DNA from 3 places in the Bacillus sp. AL-1R genome. Region 2 is predicted to be linked to each of the others. Evidence: riboswitches for the same ligand, from Rfam matches in the RefSeq annotation. Region 2 holds a riboswitch; each other region holds the start of a gene.
The links. A riboswitch is a leader RNA that binds a small molecule or an ion and turns the genes downstream of it on or off. The one in region 2 is predicted to bind lysine.

Region 1 (7,772 bases), 810 kb from region 2:
GTTAGAAATGGTAGAATATGTGAAAAAAAGGCTCGTTTAGAATGCGATTTTAGTTGTTGATCCTTTGCGACGAAATAAACAATTATTGGGAATAAGAAAGGCGCAAAGAATACACTAAAATAACATAATGAGGACAAAATCTTATTTGTTTCCATCTTTTTACCTCGATTTCTTAATAAATTTTAATTAATCTTAGTATAGTTTAATTTATATATAAAAATCGATTCTTTTATTAACAATTTTTTTGATACTTAATTAAAAAAGTTTAGGCTGAGAAATGTGTATCCTTTTTTTGTTTCTTTTTTAAAGAAATGTAAATGAAAAAACCGACTATGATAGTTGCGGTAATACAGATTGTAATCCATGGAGAGCCAAGCAAGAAATTTCCGTATAAGGTATAAAGAACTGCGATTGGAATATTACCAGCAAAAACAATTGCAATATAGGACAAGTATTTCATATTAGTGGAGGCGGCGATAAAGCAAGCACCATCTGTTGGAGCTAGAGGAGTTGCGACTGTTAGGAATAAGTATTTCCTTCGGTTCAAAATAATCTCTTCAAATAGAGAGGGATATTTATTTTCCATGAATTGTTGAATTGAATCACTTAAAATACTTCTACTTAATAAGTAAATAATTGTTTCTGTGATGGCCATTCCGATTAATGATAAGAAAATGGTTTCAAACGGGTGAAAAAACAAGCTACCTACTACAATTAATAAAGAGCTAGGAATGAAAAGAAAGATTCTGGCACAAAAAATAGCGACAAATAATAACATAGGATTGATGGAAGAGTTGGCAATATAGTGTTTTATATCTTGCAATGACAAATGAAATAAATGATATCGAATAGCGAGTAGTAGCATTAAAATCCAAAAGCCGATTACAGTTAGTGGAACGACTTTTTTCATGATGTATGCTCTCTCCTTTTAAGTTAGAAAATCTTCAGTTATAGTATTCTATTCCTCAAGTACAAGAAAACTGATTCATTTTTAAAAATTAATAATAAAGGTCATAAACATGTCAAAAAATGAATAAAAATAATTAAGCACTAAATATCTCAAATCAAAGAGAATTGAGGTGGAGATATGCTTGATGAAGGCCTATTAGTTATTCGACTTGTTTTAGGTATTATTTTATTAGGTCATGGGGTGCAGAAAGTATTTGGTTGGTTTGGTGGTTATGGTATTAAAGGAACTGGACAATGGTTAGAGTCGATTGGAATCAAACCTGGTGCATTTTTTGCTTTTATAACAGGAGTGGCAGAAATCGTAGGTGGATTCTTCGTAGCGGCTGGTGTATATACTGAAATAGGTGCATGGTTGATTATAGTAGTGATGGCAGTAGCAGTAATAAAGGTTCATATAAAGAACGGATTCTGGAATAGTTCAAATGGATTTGAGTTTAATCTATTAATTATTGCAGCTGCAGTTGGGTTATTACTCACTGGTCCAGGATCAATGGTTTTATTTTAAGGGATTGATAGGTTTAAGTCTGGAGGGAGTCTCATGTTTTGAGGCTTCTTTTTTGTTCATCTTTTTTATGAAAAATATTCCTCATTCGTGATACGATAAGGTCAGTAATGATAAGATGGAGGGATCAAGATGGCAGATGCTATTTTTGAACAACTTAGGTTTACAAGAGTTTATACTTTGAAAGTTCTTAGTACTGTTTCAACAGAAGTAGTAGATGTAATTCCAGGAGGATTCAATAATAATATTCTTTGGAATGCAGGTCACGTATTAGGGGCATATGAGCAATTACTTTATGCAAACACTGGTGATACTGGTCAACTTTCAACGGAATTCATTGATTTTTTTAAGGGTGGAACTAAACCAAGTGACTGGCAAGAAGAGCCGCCATCATTTAAGGAAATTATTACATTATTAGAACAGCAAGTTGAACAAATTATTTCTACATATGAAGGACGCTTAGATGAAATCATTCCAAAAGAGATGAAATTAGGTAGTTTTGAAATAAAGACTGTTCGAGACATGATTAGCTTTAACATTTTCCACGAAGGGCTACATGCGGGATTAATAAACGGTTTAAAAAGATCACTTGGCCAATAGAGTTATTTTTACCTTTTGTCCACGCACTAAATCTAGGAGTTTATGCTCTTAGATTTTTTTGTTATAATCATGTTTAACAATTTGTTAATTTGATAGTTTGAAAATTGTGTTAATTCAAAATAAAATATGGCTCTTTCCAATTGATTTTTGTTTTTTAGTTAGCAACAATTATGACGAAAACGGCCCAAAAAACGAGGTTATATATAATGAAGAAAGAAAGTAATTTAATTATTTACGATCTAATTTTGTATTTAGTATTTCCGCTTGTTTTATATAAAGTTTTACAGAACTATTTTAGTGACTATTGGGCGATGCTACTACCGACGATTCCAGGGATTTTATATACTTTATTTCGTTTTTGGTATACTAAACAGTTTAATGTTACTGGTCTTTTTATTATTTCAACATTAACTGTTAGTACTGCCGTTGATTTAATGGCATTAGGTTCTGCAAAAAACTTAATTTTGTACAATGTGTATTATCACTTTGGGGTTGTAGTTGTATTTTTAATTTTATTGGCTTTGAAAAAACCATTACCATATTATTTTATGATTGATATTGCTGCAATACAGGGGCAAGATCGTGAAGAAAGTAAAAAATTATATAAACATCCTTCACTATTTAAAGTGTTTCAGTACTTGTTTGTCGCATGGATTATTAAAGATATAGTATTTGCTGTTGCGCAATGGTGGATGGTAGATACGTATGGATTAAAAGCATACTACTCTCGTACAATTATCTTTACAATTGGTGGATATGTTTTTGGCATAATAATGGCAATTGGCTATGCAATGGTCACGATGAGAGCTCAAAAATTAAAAGGAGACGACTCAGATCAAAATTCCGATGAAATTATCATTTAGTAAAAGTCTTTTAAATAGAATGAATGCCACAAGGAATAAAATCCTTGTGGTTTTTTTATTTCTGATGTTCAATTATCCCCCTAATGAATTTCCTACTTCTTGTAATTCCTGCTCTTCTCTTAATCTTGCATTTAAACTATCAAGTTTTTGTATTCTTTCATTTTCGGGTTCGACATGAATTAATATTTTAGGATCTACTAAAACCTTTTTTATTTCATCTTCTATTTTGTCACATAGTAAATGAGCCTCTTCAATGCTCATGTGTGATGGTAATACTAAATGGAAATCGATATGCTCCTGTGCACCTGAACGCCTTGTACGTAAGTCATGGTATTCGATAAATTGGGATTTAAAAGAATTTAGTACATTTTCGATTTGTTTTAACTCATCTGTGGAAAGTCCTGTATCAAGTAGTGGGGTAAATGACTTACGTCCAAGTTCGATCGATTCCTTCATTATATAAATTGCGATTCCGATTCCGATCAATGCGTCGAGAAACTCCCAACCAGTAAGACTGACTAAAATTAAACTGACTGCTACTCCGATTGATGAATAAACATCCGTTAATAAATGCAAAGCGTTTGATTGCATTGCTACAGAATGAGTATCATTTCCTACTTTTTGAACGATTTTTCCTACTCTCCAATTGATTAACGCTCCAATTAACATGACGACTACACCGATTATTGGCATTTTAATTGAGGTAGGATGAAGTAGCTTTTCAACAGATTCAATGATAATCCAAATACCAGCTACAAATATTAAGATTGTTTCAACCGTACCTGAAATATTTTCAAACTTACCATGACCATAAGGATGCTCCTTATCTGGGGGTCTGTTTGAAATTCTTACTGAAAAAAATGCAATGACTGAAGCAACTAGATCCAATAAAGAATGAATTGCTTCAGAGATAATTGCTACGGAACCAGTAAAAATCCCGACTATTAATTTTAATATAACGATGAATGTGTTACTACAGATTGAAAGTACTGCTATTTTGCTTGAACGCAATCTATTCACCCCTGTCCAATTTTTTCTACTTAAGTTAAGAGTTTTGTAATAAGGCAACAAAAAAGAAAAACCACTAACAGTTTGTTAGTGGTTTGTTTTTTTAAAAGTTAAATTATATATTTTGAAATGATTTTTCATTTTTGAATCACCTTTTCTCTAGCATCAAACATATTCTATATTATAAATGCTATTTTTGGAAAGATAAAAATGTGTGTGAAAGTGAATATAAATCGACAAGTATTTTAAAAATGGTTTGACATCTATTTTTAGACTGTGTTATACATAGACTAATATAAAAAATAACAGTCTATTCGTAGAGGTTGCATTGTATATGAGTATCATTTTAGAGAACTGTGGGTTTGTTGACGAAATGAGAAAGGATCCTATGCCGAAGAAATAAATTGCCACACATTTTATTTCTGGGACTACATTTAATAAATGTAGTACTGTCACATGTGTTTGTGAAGAGCTATTGAAGAGATGTGATTGGCTAAGTCCTTTTTTAAAAGCGATGGGCACATGAACATATCCTTCATGTGTCTTTTTTAATACACTAATACATTGAAGGAAGCTTCTTAGAATGATCTTACATTTGACTTGAAGGGAGAATACGGATGTATTTACATGGTAATAGTCGAATTAATAATGAAGGACATTTAGAAATTGGAGGTTGTGATACTGTAGATTTAGTAAAAAATTACGGTACGCCTCTATACATTTATGACGAAGCGTTAATTGAATCAAAATGTAGGGAATTCCATGAAGCTTTAAGAAAAACTGGAATGAAATATCAAGTTGCATATGCGAGTAAAGCGTTCCTATGTGTTGAACAAGCCCGCTTAATAGAAAGAGAAGGCCTATGTTTAGACGTTGTTTCTGGTGGAGAGTTATATACAGCTCTGCAAGCAGGTTATCCAGCTGAGAAAATTCACTTTCACGGAAACAACAAAACAATTGAAGAAATTGAAGAAGCTTTAAATGCAAAAATCGGTTGTTTTGTAGTCGATAATTTCTTTGAGTTAGAAGTATTACAGGCATTAGCTGAACAACGTAATGAAGAAGTTTCGATATTATTACGTGTTACGCCAGGCGTTGAAGCACATACACATGAATATGTAATGACCGGCCAAGAAGACTCTAAATTTGGATTTGATATTATGTCTGGTCAAGCGAATGAAGCAGTGGAAGTTTCATTAAATTCAAATAACCTAAAATTATTAGGGGTACATTCACATATTGGATCTCAAATTTTCGAACCAGATGGTTTTGTTCATGCAATTAATGTATTAATGAGCTTTTTAAATGGAATTAAAAATGATTTAGGTTTTACAGCTGAAATATTAAATGTAGGTGGAGGCTTTGGTATTCGATATACTTCAGAAGATGAGCCTTTAGCTATTTCTAACCATATAGAAAAAATTACAACGATTATTAAACAACAATGTGAAGAGCTAGACTACAAATTACCAGAATTATGGTTAGAACCTGGACGTAGTATTGTTGGTGAAGCTGGAACAACACTTTATACGATTGGTTCTACAAAAACTCTTCCTTCAATTCGTAAATATGTATCTGTTGATGGGGGAATGACTGATAACATCCGTCCTGCACTATATGGATCAAAATACGAAGCGATGCTTGCAAATCGAGCAAATGATGTGAATAAAGAAGTTGTATCAATTGCTGGTAAATGCTGTGAAAGTGGCGATATGCTAATTTGGGATTGTAACTTACCAGTTGTAGAAAATAATGATATATTAGCTGTATCTTGCACTGGTGCTTATGGCTATTCAATGGCTAATAATTATAACCGTATCCGCCGCCCAGCTGTAGTATTTGTTAAAGATGGTGTTTCAAGAGAGGTAGTTCGTCGAGAAACATATGAAGATTTAGTTAGAAACGATAGAGTGTACATCGAAAACTCTAGTAGATAATTAACGGTTTTGTAATAGTTGTTTCAATTACTGACACTTCTATAAAGATAGAAGTGTTTTGTTTCGTTTTCTTTAATAGTAGATGATAATTTATCGACATATAAAGACATATTTATCATTTATATTACAATATTGTAACAATTGCGACTCTCTTCGGGAATCTATGGTATAAATATGTACGTAGATTAGCGAGAGGAGAACGCTGAAATGTTAAGAAAAAAACTAGCAGTGCTGGCAATGGCAAGTACAATAGTATTATCATTAGCGCCAAATGCTTCAGTTTTAGCTGATAGCAAAGTAGAAAAAAAGCAAGCTGAAGTAGATAAGTTCCAATCACAATTTAAAGAATTAAGCAACGAGATAGCGAAAATAGATAATCAAATTAAAACAACTAAGCAAAACATAGAAGCAAAAAAAGCAGAAATTTCTGAAACAGAAGAAGTTATTAAAGATAAAAATGCAAGAATTACATATTTACAAGACAGAATTCAAAAACGTAACGATTTATTAGAGGATCGTTTAGTTGCTATGCAAAAGCAACCGAAAGTTAATCTAGTAACTGATGTTTTATTTGATTCAGATTCAATCGTAGATTTCTTTAATCGAGTAAATTCAATTTCAACACTTTTTGAAGCTGATCAAAATATCATTAAAGAACAAAAGTCTGAACAAGCAGAAGTAGAAAAAGAAAAAAGACTTGTTGATGAAAAGAAACAATCTTTAGTAAAAGCAAAAGAAGATTTAGTTGCTCAACAAAGTGAGCTTTCTAAATCACAAGCAGAAAAACAAAAATCATTAAATACTGCTGAAGCTAACTTAAAGCTGGCTGTTAAAGAACTAGAGAATGCAAAAGAAGATGAGAGAGTTCAACGTCTTCAACGTATTGAGCAACAATCTCTTGAACTAGCTGCTTTATCTAGTGATGATGATGAAGATGACAGCGTTAGCACTACAGCTACTAAATCTAGTTCAAATTCTGATTCGAAACCAAGTACAAAATCTACTAGTAAAAAACCAGATTCAAAACCTACTACAAGTTCAAATAATGATGGTCCAGCAGCAACTGGAAACTCAATTGTAGATTACGCTTTAAAATACCAAGGTGTACCTTATGTATTTGGCGGAACGTCTCCAAGCGGTTTTGATTGCAGTGGTTTCATCTGGTATGTATATTCACATAATGGATACGGCATCTCTCGTGGAAATGTAAAAACATATTGGAGCAATGCTACAAGAATCAGCTCTCCACAACCTGGTGACCTAGTATTCTTACAAAATACTTATATTAATGGTCCATCACATATGGGTATCTATATTGGTGGAAATAAAATGGTTCATGCTGGAAGTAAAGGAATCAGCGTAATCAGCTTAAGTAATAGCTGGGTTCGTTCTCACTTCTTAGGCTATGGAAAATTCTAATAGTTTATTAACCTCGTATTATAATTAGTATGGTACGAGGTTTTTTATATTGTCTTACGGAAAAATTAAAAAGGTATAAGCTTTAGCTTATACCTTTTTGATTTGAAACCTGTTCCTTTAGTAAATCACGTATTTCAATAAGTAAAGCTTCTTCTTTAGTAGGAACAACAGGTTTAGCTTCCTCTACTTCTTTCTTTTTAAATGAAAGTTTATTAATTAAACGAACAAAGAAAAATACTGAGATCGAGATGATAAGGAAGTCGACTACTGTTTGGATGAACATTCCGTATTTGATTTCAGTTTGATTGTATGTGTACATTAAATTCTTGAAATCTACGCCACCAGAGATCAATCCGATTAGAGGCATCATAATATCTCCCACTAATGAAGATACAATCTTACCGAAAGCACCACCAATAATTACCCCGACTGCTAAATCAAGCACATTTCCTTTTAAAGCAAACTTTTTAAATT
Region 2 (7,772 bases):
ATTTCTGGTTTTGGCTATGAGCTTATACGAAACGATCTATTGAGTGATTTATTAGGAAAAGAGCAAAATGATATTTTATATTGGGCGGGTAAAATGCTTGCCAGAAAATATCCATTAGCAACTTTTGAAGAAATCATTGAATTTTTTGACCAAGCTGGTTGGGGTACTCTTACTGTTGAAGAAGAAAAGAAGCAAGAAGTTCATTTAACATTATCTTCTGAATTAATTACATATAGAAATCAACAAAAAAAGAACGTATCTTACCAATTAGAAGCTGGATTTTTAGCGATGCAAATTCAACAGCAAATCGATGTAATTGCTGAAACATATGAAGAGCAAAGTAAAAGAGGCGATAAAGTAAAATTCCAAGTAAAATGGGATTTAAAGGATCCTATTACAAGAAAATAAAATGAAAACACCACAAGGAAATTTTTATTCCTTGTGGTGTTTCATTAGGATGATTTTTTCATAAAAAATTGAAATATAAGTTCAAATACTTTAAGAAAAGTTCAACGTCCTACCCCTGCTCTTTCCTTTCATTACTTTGATCCTGTCTTCTAATTCTCTCAAAATTTTTGTTTCTCTTAACTCCTTTGATAATAGAATTTAATAAGATTAAACAAATAGAAACAAAAAACAAAATGGCGAGTATTAATAGAACAAACTGTAGCACAATTTCTCCAAATCTGAACGCAAGTAAACTATGCCTCATTATTAATACCTCCTTCATTTATTCACCATTTAGCCGTTCTCCTTACTTATTTTAAATTTACAGAATCTTTATATAATTTATTCGCTTAACGAATAAAAAACCCTTTAAAGCGCGATCTCTATACTATATAAGCTTAGGTAAATGGACGTGATCAATATTGATTAACTCAATATTTCAAGCCTATATAAATAAGAAAGTATACGCCTAAAAGGGTTTATTTTTTCTATTTAGTTTTCTACTACTACTGCTTCATTAATTCGATCTAGTTGATAGCCGTTATGAAGAGCATGAACTGCTTCTTGTAAATTTGATTTTGGTATTACTGTTGATACTTTAATTTCAGAAGTACTTACCATTTTTACAGGGATTTTACTTTCTGCTAAAAATTTAAACATTTTCGCAGCAACACCTGGATTTGAAACCATTCCACTGCCGACAATTGATACTTTAGCTAGTTCACTTTCAAAATCAAATGAGCGGTAACCTAAAAACTCTTTCTTTGATTCTAAAACTGTTATTGCTTCCATCATATTTTCAGATTTGATCGAAAATGAAAGATTTACTAAGTTATCTGATGTTACGCTTTGGATGATAATATCTACATCGATTCCTTCACTTGCTAGTAAAGTAAAGATTTTAGGCAATAAATCTACATGGTTATTCAAACCATTTAAAGTCATCCTTGTTACATTCGATTCGAATGCGATTCCTCTTACGACTGATTGTTGTTCCATTTCTGTTTCCTCCCCAATAAATGTACCGATTTCATCGTGTTGACTTGAACGAACTTGAATAATTAAATGATAATTTTTTGCGAATTCTACCGCTCTAGGATGTAAAACTGCAGCTCCTAACGCTGCAAGCTCTAGCATTTCATCATAAGAGACATGGCTTAATTTAGATGCTTTTGGTTCAACTCTTGGATCCGTAGTGTAAACCCCTAATACGTCCGTGTAAATATCACAACGTTCTGCATTTAAAGCAGCAGCCAATGCTACCGCTGTAGTATCTGAGCCACCTCGGCCTAATGTTGTAATGTCATTGCTTTCACTTAATCCTTGGAAACCAGCAACAATGACGATATATCCTTCATTAAGTAATTGTTGAATTCGTTTTGTATCAATTGTTTCTATACGCGCATTCCCATGGACAGATTCAGTTTGAATTCCAGCTTGCCAACCAGTAAGAGAAATAGCTTTAAAACCTAGTGCTTGAATTGCCATTGCTAATAATGAAATTGAAACTTGTTCGCCTGTTGTCAGTAACATATCTAATTCACGTTTACTGTTTTGTGGACTTATTTGAGCTGCTAAACTAACTAGTTCGTCTGTATGATGTCCCATAGCAGATACGACTGTAACTACTTGGTTTCCTTCTTTATATGATTTAGTTACTGTTTTTGCAACATGCTGAATTCGTTCAATTGAGCCTACTGAAGTACCACCGAATTTCTGGACAATAATTCCCATTTTTCCTCATCCTCACTTTTTACTTAAAAAAGAATACAAAAAAGCGCGTGAAGCAATGTTCACGCGCCTAATTTACAAATAAAATAGACAAATCATCAACATCTCTTCAATAGCTCCCCGCATAATTATTATGCGACAGTACTACATTTCTTAAATGCAGTCCCAACAAAATGAATTGTGGATTCATTTTATTTCGGCAAAACTCCCTTTCAACTGTCCATCACAACGCCACACGTCTATGACAGCATACTCTTAAGTTTTGCACCTCTATTACGAGAGAAAATCATTTAATTTTAACTAAAATATAAATTATTTTGAAAATAGTGTCAAGATAAATTTATTGGTATCACTCTTTATGGAAATGCTGAAAAATTTCTTCTGCAACATTTTTTGGCATTTTAGCAGCAATTAACTCATCGATTGATGCCTCTTTTATTTTTTTAACTGATCCAAAATGTTTAAGAAGGGCTTTCTTTCTTGTTCCACCAACACCCGCTATGCCATCTAAAGCAGATTGAACCATTGATTTACTATGAAGCTGACGATAGAATTCAATCGCAAATCTGTGTACCTCATCTTGAATTCTTTGTAATAAAAAGAACTCTTGGCTTTGTCTACCAAGTTGGACAATTTGAGGTGGTTGTCCTATTAATAACTCTGAAGTGCGGTGTTTTTCATCTTTTACAAGACCGGCTGTTGGAATGAATAAAGCTAACTCATTTTGAAGTACATCTTCAACTGCAGCTAGATGTCCTTTCCCACCATCCACAATTATTAAGTTAGGTAAAGGTAAATTTTCTTTTAGAGCTCTTGAATATCTTCTACGAACTACCTCACGCATTGAATCATAATCATCTGGTCCTACAACCGTTTTGATTTTATATTTGCGATAATCCTTTTTTGAAGGTTTTCCATCTATAAAGACAACCATTGCTGAAACAGGATTTGTTCCTTGTATATTTGAATTATCAAATGCTTCTATTCGATATGGTGTTTCAATATTTAAAATCTCTCCTAATTTTTCGATTGCTTTTACGGTTCTTTCCTCATCACGTTCAATTAATTTAAATTTCTCACCGAGTCCAATTTTGGCATTTTTATTTGCTAATACAACTAGTTCCTTTTTTTGACCTCTTTTTGGTTGGAATACAGGAATTTTTAATAAACCTTTTAAAATTTCAGTATCCACTTTATCTGGTACAAAAATTTCTTTTGGTTTTATATTATGTGGTTTTTCATAAAATTGCCCAATAAATGATAAGAACTCTTCCTCAGGTTCATCGTAAATAGGAAAATAAGATACATCTCTTTCAATTAATTTTCCACTTCGAACAAAGAATACTTGAACACACATCCAACCCTTGTCAACCGCGTATCCAAATACATCTCGATCAATTAAATCACTACTCATCATTTTCTGCTTTTCCATAGTCGTTTCAATTGATACAATTTGATCTCGATACTCTTTTGCCCGCTCGAAATCTAATTGTTCAGATGCAGCAAGCATTTTTGCCTCTAACTCTTTTCGTATTTGATCTTCACCACCGTTTAGAAAACGGGCAATTTCATTTACTATGTCCTGATTTTGCTCATCAGTTACTTCCTTTACACAAGGCGCAAGACACTGACCAATATGATAATATAAACAAACTTTATCTGGTAATGAAGAACATTTTCGTAATGGATATAGACGGTCTAATAATTTTTTTGTTTCATTTGCGGCAGTAGCATTAGGGAATGGGCCAAAATATTTTCCTTTATCTTTTTTTACATTTCGCGTAATCAATAAGCGAGGATGTTTTTCAGCAGTTATTTTAATAAAGGGGTATGATTTATCATCCTTCAACATAATGTTATATTTCGGATCATATTTCTTAATTAAATTCATCTCAAGAATTAAAGCTTCCATATTTGAAGACGTAACAATATATTCAAAATCAGTTATCTCTTGAACTAATCGATAGGTCTTACCATCATGTGATCCAGTGAAATAAGATCTAACTCTATTTTTTAAGACTTTAGCTTTTCCTACGTATATGATCGTCCCTTGAATATCTTTCATCAAATAGCAACCAGGCTGATCCGGTAGAAGCGCTAATTTTTCTTTTAAGTGATTGTCCATTTCCTCTCACCTCTTTCGTGCAATTGTACACATAATATTATAATCTCCACATTTGAAAACTGAAAATACTTTAATCATATTAAGTAAAAATTAAGTTTTCTAATGTAACTTTTATTTCATCTAAAAAAAGGGAGTAATGATAAGATGAAAAAAGTAAGAGTAGTTCATTTTTGGATTGGTGTTATTGTATCGGTTTTCTTATTAATCGAATCGGCTACAGGAATTATCCTGTATTTCAATAAAGGTGAAGAAGAAAAGGGACGATTTCCTATGCAAAATCAGTTACCATCCGGTAGTCAGTTTAATGGAGAAGAACACTCTCAAAATAGCGTTCAAAACAATCCTCTTCAAAATGGACAAAGTGATGCTAATTTTCAAACTCCATTCCAAAATTTTGGAAAAAGACCTGAGCATTCTGCATTTTCAGCTAAAAGCTTACATACCGGCATAATTGGTCTAATTAGTGGCATCGGTCTTTTTATACTTACCGGAACAGGGTTAGCCCTATCTTGGATTTTGTGGAGTAATAAACGTAAAATAAAAAAAAGAAAAGAAAAAGTATCAACCGCAACCGCTATTTAAAAAAATAAATAGATTGTCCCACAGATTTTTCATGGGAACCTTCTTTTTAAGCTAAAAACCATCCAAAATTCTCTGGATGGTTTTCACTTTTATTATTACAGCTTGAGAAATTAAGAAGTCGCAGTTTCCACTTCTACTTGCTCATTACCTTCTTTATCTCCAGCTTTTCTATTTGTTAATTTAATTGGCTTAAGGAATAATGTTACGATTGCACCAACAATTATGAATCCTAATCCGACGAAGAATACTTGATGTAATGAATCCATTAATGATGTTTTTATTATTGGTAACATACCTTCTAAAATTGGTTTAGGAATTAACTTTTTAGCATCTTCATTAAATAACATTGTAAAGACTGATTGAGGATTTGTATTAATCATATCTTTAAATTTGTCTACTAATGTTGCAGCTTGTGCTGGTAATTTATTTAAATAAGGAACTAAATCATGATTTAAAAGTGTTCCCGATTTACTATTCATAACAGCACCTAAAACAGTTGCCCCAAAAGTACCACCGATTGAACGGAAGAATTGACTAGAAGATGTAACAATTCCTAATTCTTTCTTATCAAAAACTTCTTGAAGAGCTAATGTAATTGTCGGCATGACTAAACCAATACCTAGACCCATAACTCCCATAAAAATTGTTGCAATTGTTTTACTTGAATCCATATCTAAAGTTGTTAATAAATATAGACCTAATGCGATGACGAACATCCCTGTCATAATTTGAGGTTTAATACCAACTTTAAATACAACTTGCCCCCCAATAATACTTGCAATAATCATTGTAATCATCATTGGAGTCATGATTGTACCTGATTCTGTGGCACTAGTACCTACAATACCTTGCATAAAGAATGGTACAAACATGATTGCACCAAACATCGCGATTGTCATAAAGAATCCAACTAAGTTTAATGTAACGAAAGTTCTATTTTTGAATAAATGCATTGGTAGAATTGGCTCTTTCGCTTTATTTTCCACAATAACGAAGCTAACGATCCCCACTATTGCTAAAACAAAAAGACTAATGATTTGCCAAGAGTTCCAATCATATTCAACTCCACCTAAACTTAAAGCAAGGAGTAAGCTTACAACACCGACAATCATCGTCACCATACCAGCGATATCAAAATTGATTGGTCCAGTATTTTTTCTTCCTTTTAAACCTAATGCAATAAATATAGTTGCGACAATCCCTACTGGAAGGTTAATGTAGAATACCCATTTCCAGTTTAATGAGTCAACAATCCAACCACCGATTTGTGGACCAATTACTGATGCTAAACCGTAAATACCACCGAAAACCCCTTGGAATTTCGCACGTTCTTTACCTGTAAATATATCCCCGATTACAATCATCGCCATTGGCATCATTACACCGCCACCGATACCTTGAATAGCACGGTAAATGATTAATTCAGTCATGTTATGGGCAATACCACATAATGCTGAAGCTGCCATAAATATAACTAAACCAGCAATATAAACACTTCTACGACCTAAAAGGTCAGCTAATTTACCTGCGATTGGTACTACAGTAGTTGAGGTTAATAAGTATGCTGTTGTAAGCCAAGTCATCATACTTAAACCACCAAGGTCTCCAACTATTTTAGGCATTGCAGTACCAACAATCGTACCATCTAATGCAGAGAAAAACATTGCTATTATTAGACCAATAAGCAATAGTTTACGACTGCCATCTTTTTGAACAACTGTATCTGTAGTCAAAATAGATTTCTCCCTTCACTTTCATATCTTTTTTCTTTTTATAATTAGAAATACAAAAAAGTATTTTGTAAAAATTTCTATAACTCTGCTGCAGCATTTGCAAGCTTTTCAGTAATCTTTGCAAATTGTAATAACTCGTCGTCAGAAAGGTTAAACAAGAAACTTTCAAAAATTGCTTTTCGATCCTGTATCACTGTTTCTAATTTTTTTATACCTTCCTCAGTTAACATAATATTTACAACTCTACGGTCCTTTTTATCATGTTCTCTATATACAAAATCATTATGTTCTAGTCGATCAATCATAAATGATACCGCACTTGGTTTTACACCCATCATCTCTGCTATTTCAGATATTTTGCAGCTTTCTTTTTTTCGTAAGTACATTAAAACAAAAAATTGAGTAGCTGTTACACCATGACTATTCATACTTTCTGTCACCTTTGGTTGCATTTTATGAATAGTATTTTGAAGTGCAATCTGAATCCGTTCAATGTACTCATTTTTGTTACCCAATAAATTTAACCCCCTTTAAAAATTAATTCAAGTAAATATTTAATGTATGTTAAATAATAATGCTTATTAAATATAAAACGTGACAGAAAAATAGTCAATCAAATTTATATTAGAAATTTTTAACATTACTTTAATTGTTTATTTTACTAATGATAATGAAAACACTTTCTTTGGCTTTAGGAGATGGTTTTATCATAAGAGTTCTCGCTAGCTATTTATTAAAAATGCAAAAAAAAAAATGCACTCATATTATGAGTGCATTTCTTACAAATTATGATTAACCAATATGTGGAGTAATTAATTCTTCTAAAGCTTCTTTAGGTTTGAAACCTAAAGTTTTTTCAACTACTTCGCCGTCTTTAAGAACGAATAATGATGGAATGCTCATAACTTCAAATTTAGCTGCTGTTTCTTGGTTTTCATCAACATCAACTTTAACAATTTTAACTTTTTCTCCATATTCAGAAGCTAATTCTTCTAATACAGGAGCAATCATTTTACAAGGACCACACCAAGTTGCCCAAAAATCAACTAATACTACACCTTCTTTTGTTTCTTCTGCGAACGTTGCGTTTGTTGCATTAACAATTGCCATTTATTTTTCCTCCTACCTGCGCAAGCTACATAAGTAAAATATGT
Region 3 (7,772 bases), 630 kb from region 2:
ACGGTATATTTTGTTATGCACTGATTCACTTATTGAATAAGCATGAAAGAGAGAAGTTTATTCAAGATTGCTTTAATCAGTTAAAGCCAAATGGGTATATGGTATTTACTACAATTTCAAAAGATGCACCAATGTTCGGAAAGGGCAAACGGCTAGCTAAAGACTATTACGAAATAATGGAAGGGATAAAAATGTTTTTTTATGATTCTGATTCGATCAAACAAGAGTTTGGAGACTATGGAATCATCGAAGTTTCCGAGATTCTTGAGCCACATAAGAATATGGAAAGTAAACCTCCGTTTAAATTTACGATGGTGAAATGTCAAAAGCAATGATCTTTACAAATCTTATTGTCACAAGAGGAAATTGTTAATGCGAATTTAGGATAAAAAGTAGCATTATCTCTTTATAATTTAGATAAGGTTGTCTTTTTCAAAAAATAGTTTAGACTAGTAACTGAGGTGAATGATCTTGAAAGATAAGGTTTCTAGTACGAAATGGTTTGGACTAGCACTGCAATCTCTATTAATTTTAGCAGAGCAAGATGGTATCTGTCCAAGCGCAGTATTAGCTCAAAAACTTGAAGCACAGTCTACTTTTTTAAGAAAAATTCTTGCCAATTTAGTAAAAGCAGGCATTATTTCAGCTAAAGAAGGACGAGATGGTGGTTATTTTTTAGCCAGAGGTGCGAATGAAATTACTTTAAAAGATGTTTATGATGCGATGAGATCTGATCCGTATTCAAAAGGCTTTTTAGATGTAAATAGTAAGGAATGTTTTGCGCCTTCTACACGATCTGCTTTGTATGATTTAAAAGATGAGATGGAAAGCTGGCTTGTTGAAGGTCTTGCGAAGAAAACAATTTCAGACTTATTACCAAAAGAAAATGGATAAAATAAAATCGAAACTAAAATGTTTCGATTTTATTTTTTAATAAACTGTAGTTGACTTTTATACAGTTAAAGTCATATACTGTATTTATAAATAATACAGTTAATTAAGGAGAGATTAAATATGTCTAAAGTTAAATCTGAAAAAGAAGAGTATTTAAATAAAGTAAACGAAATTGATTTTGGTAAAGAAGCACCAAAAGAACTTGATACTACGGATTTCTTCACTGTAGCAAAGGAAAGAAGATCAGTTCGTCACTACGATCCAAACTTTCAAATGTCTGATGATGAAATTAAAGAGTTGCTAGAAATTGCGGTTCAAGCTCCATCTTCTTCTAATTTACAACCATGGAGATTCCTTGTCATTAAGGACCAAGATACGAAACAAAAACTATTACCAATCGCTAATAACCAACAACAAGTTGTTGATGCATCTGCGGTAATCGCTGTTTTAGGTGATACAGAAGCATATAAAAATGCCGATCGTATTTATGATGAGTTAGTTGAAAAAGGTATGATGACTCAGGGAGTGAAAGACTTCTATGTAGGATCAATCGTAAAAAACTACGGTGGTTTACCAGAAGAAATCGCAACAAAAATTGCGATGGTCGATGGTGGATTAGTTTCAATGCAATTTATGCTTGCAGCAAAAGCAAAAGGTTTAGATACAGTTCCAATGGGTGGGTTTGACCAAGCGAAGTTTGTAGAAGCGTTCAATGTACCAGCAAACTTCAAACCAGTTATGTTAATTTCAGTTGGTAAAGGAATCAAAGCAGGCTTTGAAAAAGTTCGTTTAACTTTAGATGAAGTTGTTGCTTGGGAAAAATACTAAGCATTAAGAAGAGCAGGGATAAGGGAAACCTTTTACCTGTTCTTTTTTTGTTTGAAGGAAATTTGCATTCGTTTAAAGAATAAATTCTTTTGAAGGAACTAATTGTCAGTCTAACTAGAAAAAATGATGGCTGATTAAAGGGAAGAATTTTGGTGAAGTACTAAGTAGGATCTGAATGAAATTCTGAAGTTATTATTATCCGCTAAAAAATAGTCTGGAAGAATTAATGAGAGGTGTTTATTGATGACAAATACAAATATGCATCCTAAAGTTGAAGCTTTTTTATTAAGAGCAAAAAAGTGGCAAGAAGAATTTTATAAGTTAAGAGAAATCGTCATTGATTGTGAACTGACTGAAGATTTTAAATGGATGCATCCTTGTTACACACTTGATAATAAAAATATCGTTTTAATACATGGTTTTAAAGAATATTGTGCACTTTTGTTTCACAAAGGTGCGTTGTTAAAAGATCCAAAAGGCATATTGATTCAACAAACAGAAAATGTCCAATCAGCACGTCAAATACGGTTTACCAATATTCAGGAAATCATTGAAATGGAAAACGTTTTGAAGGATTATATTAAAGAAGCTATTGAAGTGGAAAAAGCAGGTTTGCAAGTAGAATTAAAAAAGACTTCAGATTATACAGTTCCCGAAGAATTACAACTTAAATTAGATGAAAATCCTGCCTTAAAAACGGCTTTTGAAGCATTAACGCCAGGACGTCAAAGAGCGTATCTTTATTATTTTTCTCAACCAAAACAATCAAAAACCCGTACGTCTAGAGTTGAAAAATACATTGAACAAATTCTTGCTGGAAAAGGATTAAATGATTAGTATTTTTTGGGATGATCTGGATCGAAAAATTAATCCTCACCAATCATTCCAACTTTTTTGTTTGTCTGTGTATCTATATAGATAACGATCTTCTCTTCAGGATTATCTCAATTAAAAGTAACAGAAAATAGTTTATCTCTATGATAGTTTTTATTAAATATTGTATCATTATTAGGTATGGAATCGACTTGTTTAACGACCCCATGTTTATCACTTATTGCAGCCAATTTGATGTTCAAAATTATTGAATGTGTAAAAGTATGTAGGAAATAAAGTAGAAATTGATAGAAAAATTGTATGCGGTATTGATAAATTATTAACTAAAGAAGTAGAGAATTTATATGGGACAAAACAAACATGCATTACATCTTCACAAGCGTTTCAACAGTTTGCATACAAAACAGAATGAACGAGTTGCGGAGTTTCACAAACAGCACGTCATTCAGATTGAAAATGGCAAAAATGGTAATGGCTTATTAGCTAAATGGGAAAGATTTGTTTATTACAAAGGAAGAAATGTATTTAGGGTAATCAAGGGGATTTTCAGTTGAAAAGTAGGAACCTAGGGGAAAGGGAACAGGGAGTACAAACACCAGTTTTTACTATTAAAAAGGGCTGTCATACGTTAGTTAATCTAACGTATGACAGCCCTATTAGTTGCTTTTAGCCTTCTCCATGTAATCGATAGGCCATGTGGTTTGTTGGGCCAACGTATTGATTAAGTGGGAATGAGTGACGAATTGCTTCGGTAATGTATTTCTTTGCAGTATGGATTGCTTCTCTTGGTTCTGCTCCTTTAGCAAGCTCTGCACAAATCGCTGCAGAATAAGTACAACCCGCACCGTGTGTGTATGTAGTTTCAATTCTGTCAGATTCTAGATGTTCGATTTTTTCACCATCAAATAATACATCTATTGCATTTTCATGCTGAATTTTACTTCCACCTTTAACTAAAACATATTTAGCTCCTAATGCATGGATTTTGCGTGCTGCTTCTTCCATTTGTTCAACTGTGCAAATTGGAGGCATTTTAGCTAATTGAGCTGCCTCAAATAAATTTGGCGTTACAACTGTTGAAAGTGGTACTAAAATTTCTCTTAATGCATCATTTGTCTCTGGGTGAAGAGCCTCGTCATTTCCTTTACAAATCATAACTGGATCTACAACAACTCGATCAATAGTATGTTTTTTTATTGTTTTTGCAGCTAACTCAATGATTTCAGTTGAACCGAGCATACCTGTTTTCATTGCTTGAACCCCAACGCCGACAACGATTGTTTCTAATTGTGCTGCAATTGTATCTATATCAATTGGAAATACTTGATGATGCCAATGATTATGAGGATCCATTGCTACTAAGGTTGTAACTGCACTCATTCCATAAACATTACGTTCCTGAAACGTTTTAATATCAGCTTGTAATCCTGCACCACCACTACTATCAGATCCAGCAAGTGTCAATGCTTTATAAATTGTCATGTGAAAAATTCCTCCTTTAATTACATAGAATTATTATACAGAAACAGATGTGCTAGGTACAAGGCATGAGCATTCTTTAAGCGAAAATCAGGCATACCATTTCTTAAGTAGAGTCTATTTTTGTCGAAAATTCTATTGACAAACTAGATTAATAGATTGTATATTGAGTTTATAAAAATTAATTTAATATGATCTTTATCTCGTTTGGATAGAGGCGCAGTTTTGATTAGTCGTTACTTTGAGGTTTATGGTACCTGTGAAAAGTAATAAAAGGTGAAACTGCCGAAGTAATAAATTTACCATTTGAATTTATTACTGGGCCTATTGCTGAATAAGCGTAGGACTGTCACAAGATTTCTTGTGGAGGGCTATTGAAGAGATGTTGATGCTGTTTGATTCATATAATTGAGTCTTAAACACGTGAACATTGCTTCACGTGTTTTTTTGTATTTTACCAGATTTTCCATTCTTTACATATTGCTTGTAAAAACTGAGTAAAATACACATCATACAACACTTTTATACCGTCCCATATTCTCGCGTAAAGATAAGATTGCAAGAATGAAGAGGAGGCACAACAAGATGGGACTAACAAACCCTAAAAACGATAATGTGGTATCGAATACTCACGATGGTTCTTTAAAAAGGGGCCTTAAAGCAAGACATTTAACAATGATTTCAATTGGTGGTTCAATTGGTACAGGTTTGTTTTTAGCTAGTGGAACTTCAATTAGTGAAGCTGGTCCTGGTGGAGCTATTTTAGCATACGGATTAATTGGTATTATGGTTTATTTCTTAATGACTAGTTTAGGTGAGATGGCGACTTATTTACCTGTTTCTGGTTCATTTAGTACGTATGGATCTCGCTATGTTGATCCAGCATTCGGTTTTGCTATGGGTTGGAATTATTGGTATAACTGGGCAATTACTCTAGCTTTTGAATTATTAGCTTCGGCAATGCTGATGAAATATTGGTTCCCACATACTCCAGCTGTTTTATGGAGCGGAATCTTCTTAGTGATTATTTTAGGTTTAAATTTACTTTCAGTTAAAGGTTATGGTGAATCAGAGTTTTGGTTTTCATTAATTAAAGTTGTAACTGTAGTTGTCTTTTTAGTTGTTGGGATTGCAATGATTTTTGGCATTATCAGTGGACATCATGCAGGTTTCAAAAACTTTACTGTTGGGGATGCTCCGTTTCATAATGGATTTTTAGGTGTTTTATCAATCTTTATTGTTGCAGGTTTCTCATTCCAAGGTACTGAATTAATCGGTGTTGCAGCAGGGGAGACTGAACATCCAGAAAAAAATGTTCCAAAAGCTATCCGTCAAATTTTCTGGCGTATCCTTTTATTTTATGTTTTAGCTATTATCGTAATTGGTTTATTAATTCCTTATACAGATCCTGGTCTTATGAAAAACGACGTAGCTGTTAGTCCATTTACTTTAGTATTTGAAAAATTAGGAGTTGCATTTGCGGCTTCTGTAATGAATGCAGTTATTTTAACATCCGTTTTATCGGCAGGTAATAGTGGAACATACGCATCTACTCGTATGTTATATACTTTAGCGATTGAAGGCAAAGCTCCTAAATTCTTAACAAAAGTAAATAAAAATGGTGTTCCTACAAATGCTTTATATGTAACACTTGCGGTTGGTTCACTTGCTTGTTTATCTTCATTCTTCGGTGAAGGTCAAGTGTATACTTGGTTATTAAATTTATCAGGATTATCAGGTTTCCTTGCTTGGTTAGGGATCGCGATTTCTCATTACCGATTCCGCAAAGCTTATGTTGCTCAAGGATTAGATTTGAATGACTTACCATACCGAGCAAAATGGTTCCCACTTGGTCCAATTTTAGCATTCTTAGCTTGTTTATTTATTGTACTAGCTCAAAACTGGCAAGCTTTCACTGGTAATGCAATTGATTGGCAAGGCGTACTTGTTTCATATATTGGAATTCCTGTGTTTTTAATTGTTTGGTTAGGTTATAAATTTAAACACAAAACGAAAGTTGTTTCTTATAAAGAGATGGATTTATCTAGAAAATAATAAAATGTAGCCCTTTCATCTTTGATGGAAGGGTTTTTTTTAGTCATATAACGAATTTTATGTAAAATTTGGAATTTTTGTTCACGAAAACTAATACCTTTAGTATTATAAAACTAAAGGTATTAGTTTTTATCATTAGGAGGATATTAAATGAAAATTACGAAAAATAATGATCTTTATGAGTTGAGCTTTTTACCAAATTTCTTTCCTGTGAATTGTTTTTTAGTAGAAGAAGAAAACGAGCTTACGTTAATTGATACAGCGCTTTCCTTTAGTGCAACTAAAATTATTGATACGGCTAATCAAATAGGCAAAAAAATTACGAATATCGTTTTAACACATGCGCACGGAGACCATGTTGGATCGCTTGATCAATTAAAATCATTACTTCCAGATGCAGTCGTTTCCATTTCAAAAAGAGATGCAAAATTATTAAAAGGTGACACAAGTTTAGATGCGGGTGAGCCAAATACGCCTATAAAAGGTGGCGTTCCTAAAAATATTCAAACCATCCCAGATCGTTTACTGCAGGAAGGAGATACGATTGGGTCTTTACTAGCGGTTGAAGTTCCCGGTCATACACCAGGTTCAATGGCATTTTTAGATCAACGGACAAATGCCATTATAGCTGGTGATGCTTTTTCATTAAGAGGTGGTTTGGCGATTTCTGGTCAATTTAAAATTTTATTTCCTTTTCCATCTATGGCAACTTGGAACAAGGATGCTGCATTAAATAGTGCTAAGAAAATTAGTGAATTAAAACCTACGTTATTGGCAGTCGGTCATGGTACAATGTTAAGTCACCCACAAGAAGAAATTGACCGTGCTCTTAAAAAGTAATATGTGAAGGAGTAAAAGCAATGTCACCAAGAATTGGATTGAATTATAATCAATTACTAAGTACTTCAATTAAGATTGTTGATACAGAAGGGTGGGAGGCTTTAACGATTAGTTATCTTGCAAAGAAGCTAACGATTCAACCACCATCGATTTATAACCATATTAAGAATTTGGATGAACTAAAAAATAGTGTAGCAGTACATGGGATTACACAACTTTATGAAAAACTTCGTAAATCGGTTGAAGGGAAAAATAATGAGAAAGCAGTTTTGGCTTTAGCTTTTGCTTATCTCGATTATGCTAGGATCCATCCTGGTTTATATAAAGCTACGTTATCTCCGTCTCAATCACCTGGAGATGAGTATCGTTTGATTGGGAATAAAATATTGAACTTAATTTACGAAGTACTAAAACCTTATCATTTAACTGACATTGAACTTATTCATGCGGTTAGAGGCTTAAGAAGTTTGCTTCATGGTTTTGTTTCGCTTGAAAAAAGTGATGGGTTTGGTATAAATATCCCAATTGATGAAAGTGTACTTTTTGTATTGAAAAATTATGTAAGAAATTTAAAGCAGCATATGAATTAATAATCAAAAGGATAGAAAGGTTTAAATACCTTCCTATCCTTGATTTATAGAGAAAATACGTTTTTATTTATTATTATGCGTTCACGCCGTCTTTAAAATTTTTATTCCAGTTTTTATCGCCAACATGTTCAAGATCTTCAGTAGTACGTTCTAATACATCAATTAGTAACGTCTTCATATGGTGAATATTGTTATAAAATAATTTTTCTTCTTCTAAATCTGGTTTTGCATGGTGAGCTGCTCTGATTGCTG

Region 1: another riboswitch for lysine. It lies ahead of lysA (diaminopimelate decarboxylase); the one in region 2 lies ahead of ACSBO6_RS16470 (aspartate kinase).
Region 3: another riboswitch for lysine. It lies ahead of ACSBO6_RS13325 (amino acid permease); the one in region 2 lies ahead of ACSBO6_RS16470 (aspartate kinase).

The regions. Positions count from the first base shown of each region.
Region 1 covers NZ_CP197469.1:4,242,193-4,249,964, reverse strand. Annotated here, with positions in the region: gene ACSBO6_RS20220 (magnetosome magnetite crystal formation protein family) at 1-155, opposite strand, end outside; gene ACSBO6_RS20215 (TVP38/TMEM64 family protein) at 266-910, opposite strand; gene ACSBO6_RS20210 (DoxX family protein) at 1,088-1,474, shown strand; gene ACSBO6_RS20205 (DinB family protein) at 1,604-2,071, shown strand; gene ACSBO6_RS20200 (VC0807 family protein) at 2,278-2,934, shown strand; gene ACSBO6_RS20195 (cation diffusion facilitator family transporter) at 3,007-3,945, opposite strand; lysine riboswitch at 4,252-4,425, shown strand; gene lysA (diaminopimelate decarboxylase) at 4,560-5,879, shown strand; gene ACSBO6_RS20185 (C40 family peptidase) at 6,087-7,298, shown strand; gene mscL (large conductance mechanosensitive channel protein MscL) at 7,381-7,772, opposite strand, start outside.
Region 2 covers NZ_CP197469.1:3,427,526-3,435,297, forward strand. Annotated here, with positions in the region: gene ACSBO6_RS16465 (YslB family protein) at 1-408, shown strand, start outside; gene ACSBO6_RS16470 (aspartate kinase) at 940-2,181, opposite strand; lysine riboswitch at 2,284-2,459, opposite strand; gene uvrC (excinuclease ABC subunit UvrC) at 2,528-4,303, opposite strand; gene ACSBO6_RS16480 (PepSY domain-containing protein) at 4,448-4,885, shown strand; gene ACSBO6_RS16485 (MDR family MFS transporter) at 4,996-6,618, opposite strand; gene ACSBO6_RS16490 (MarR family winged helix-turn-helix transcriptional regulator) at 6,696-7,133, opposite strand; gene trxA (thioredoxin) at 7,411-7,728, opposite strand.
Region 3 covers NZ_CP197469.1:2,798,256-2,806,027, reverse strand. Annotated here, with positions in the region: gene ACSBO6_RS13355 (class I SAM-dependent methyltransferase) at 1-335, shown strand, start outside; gene ACSBO6_RS13350 (RrF2 family transcriptional regulator) at 472-894, shown strand; gene ACSBO6_RS13345 (nitroreductase family protein) at 1,015-1,722, shown strand; gene ACSBO6_RS13340 (YdeI/OmpD-associated family protein) at 1,966-2,559, shown strand; gene ACSBO6_RS13335 (hypothetical protein) at 2,901-3,110, shown strand; gene pdxK (pyridoxine/pyridoxal/pyridoxamine kinase) at 3,223-4,038, opposite strand; lysine riboswitch at 4,240-4,417, shown strand; gene ACSBO6_RS13325 (amino acid permease) at 4,621-6,090, shown strand; gene ACSBO6_RS13320 (MBL fold metallo-hydrolase) at 6,241-6,930, shown strand; gene ACSBO6_RS13315 (TetR/AcrR family transcriptional regulator) at 6,951-7,520, shown strand; gene ACSBO6_RS13310 (hypothetical protein) at 7,594-7,772, opposite strand, start outside.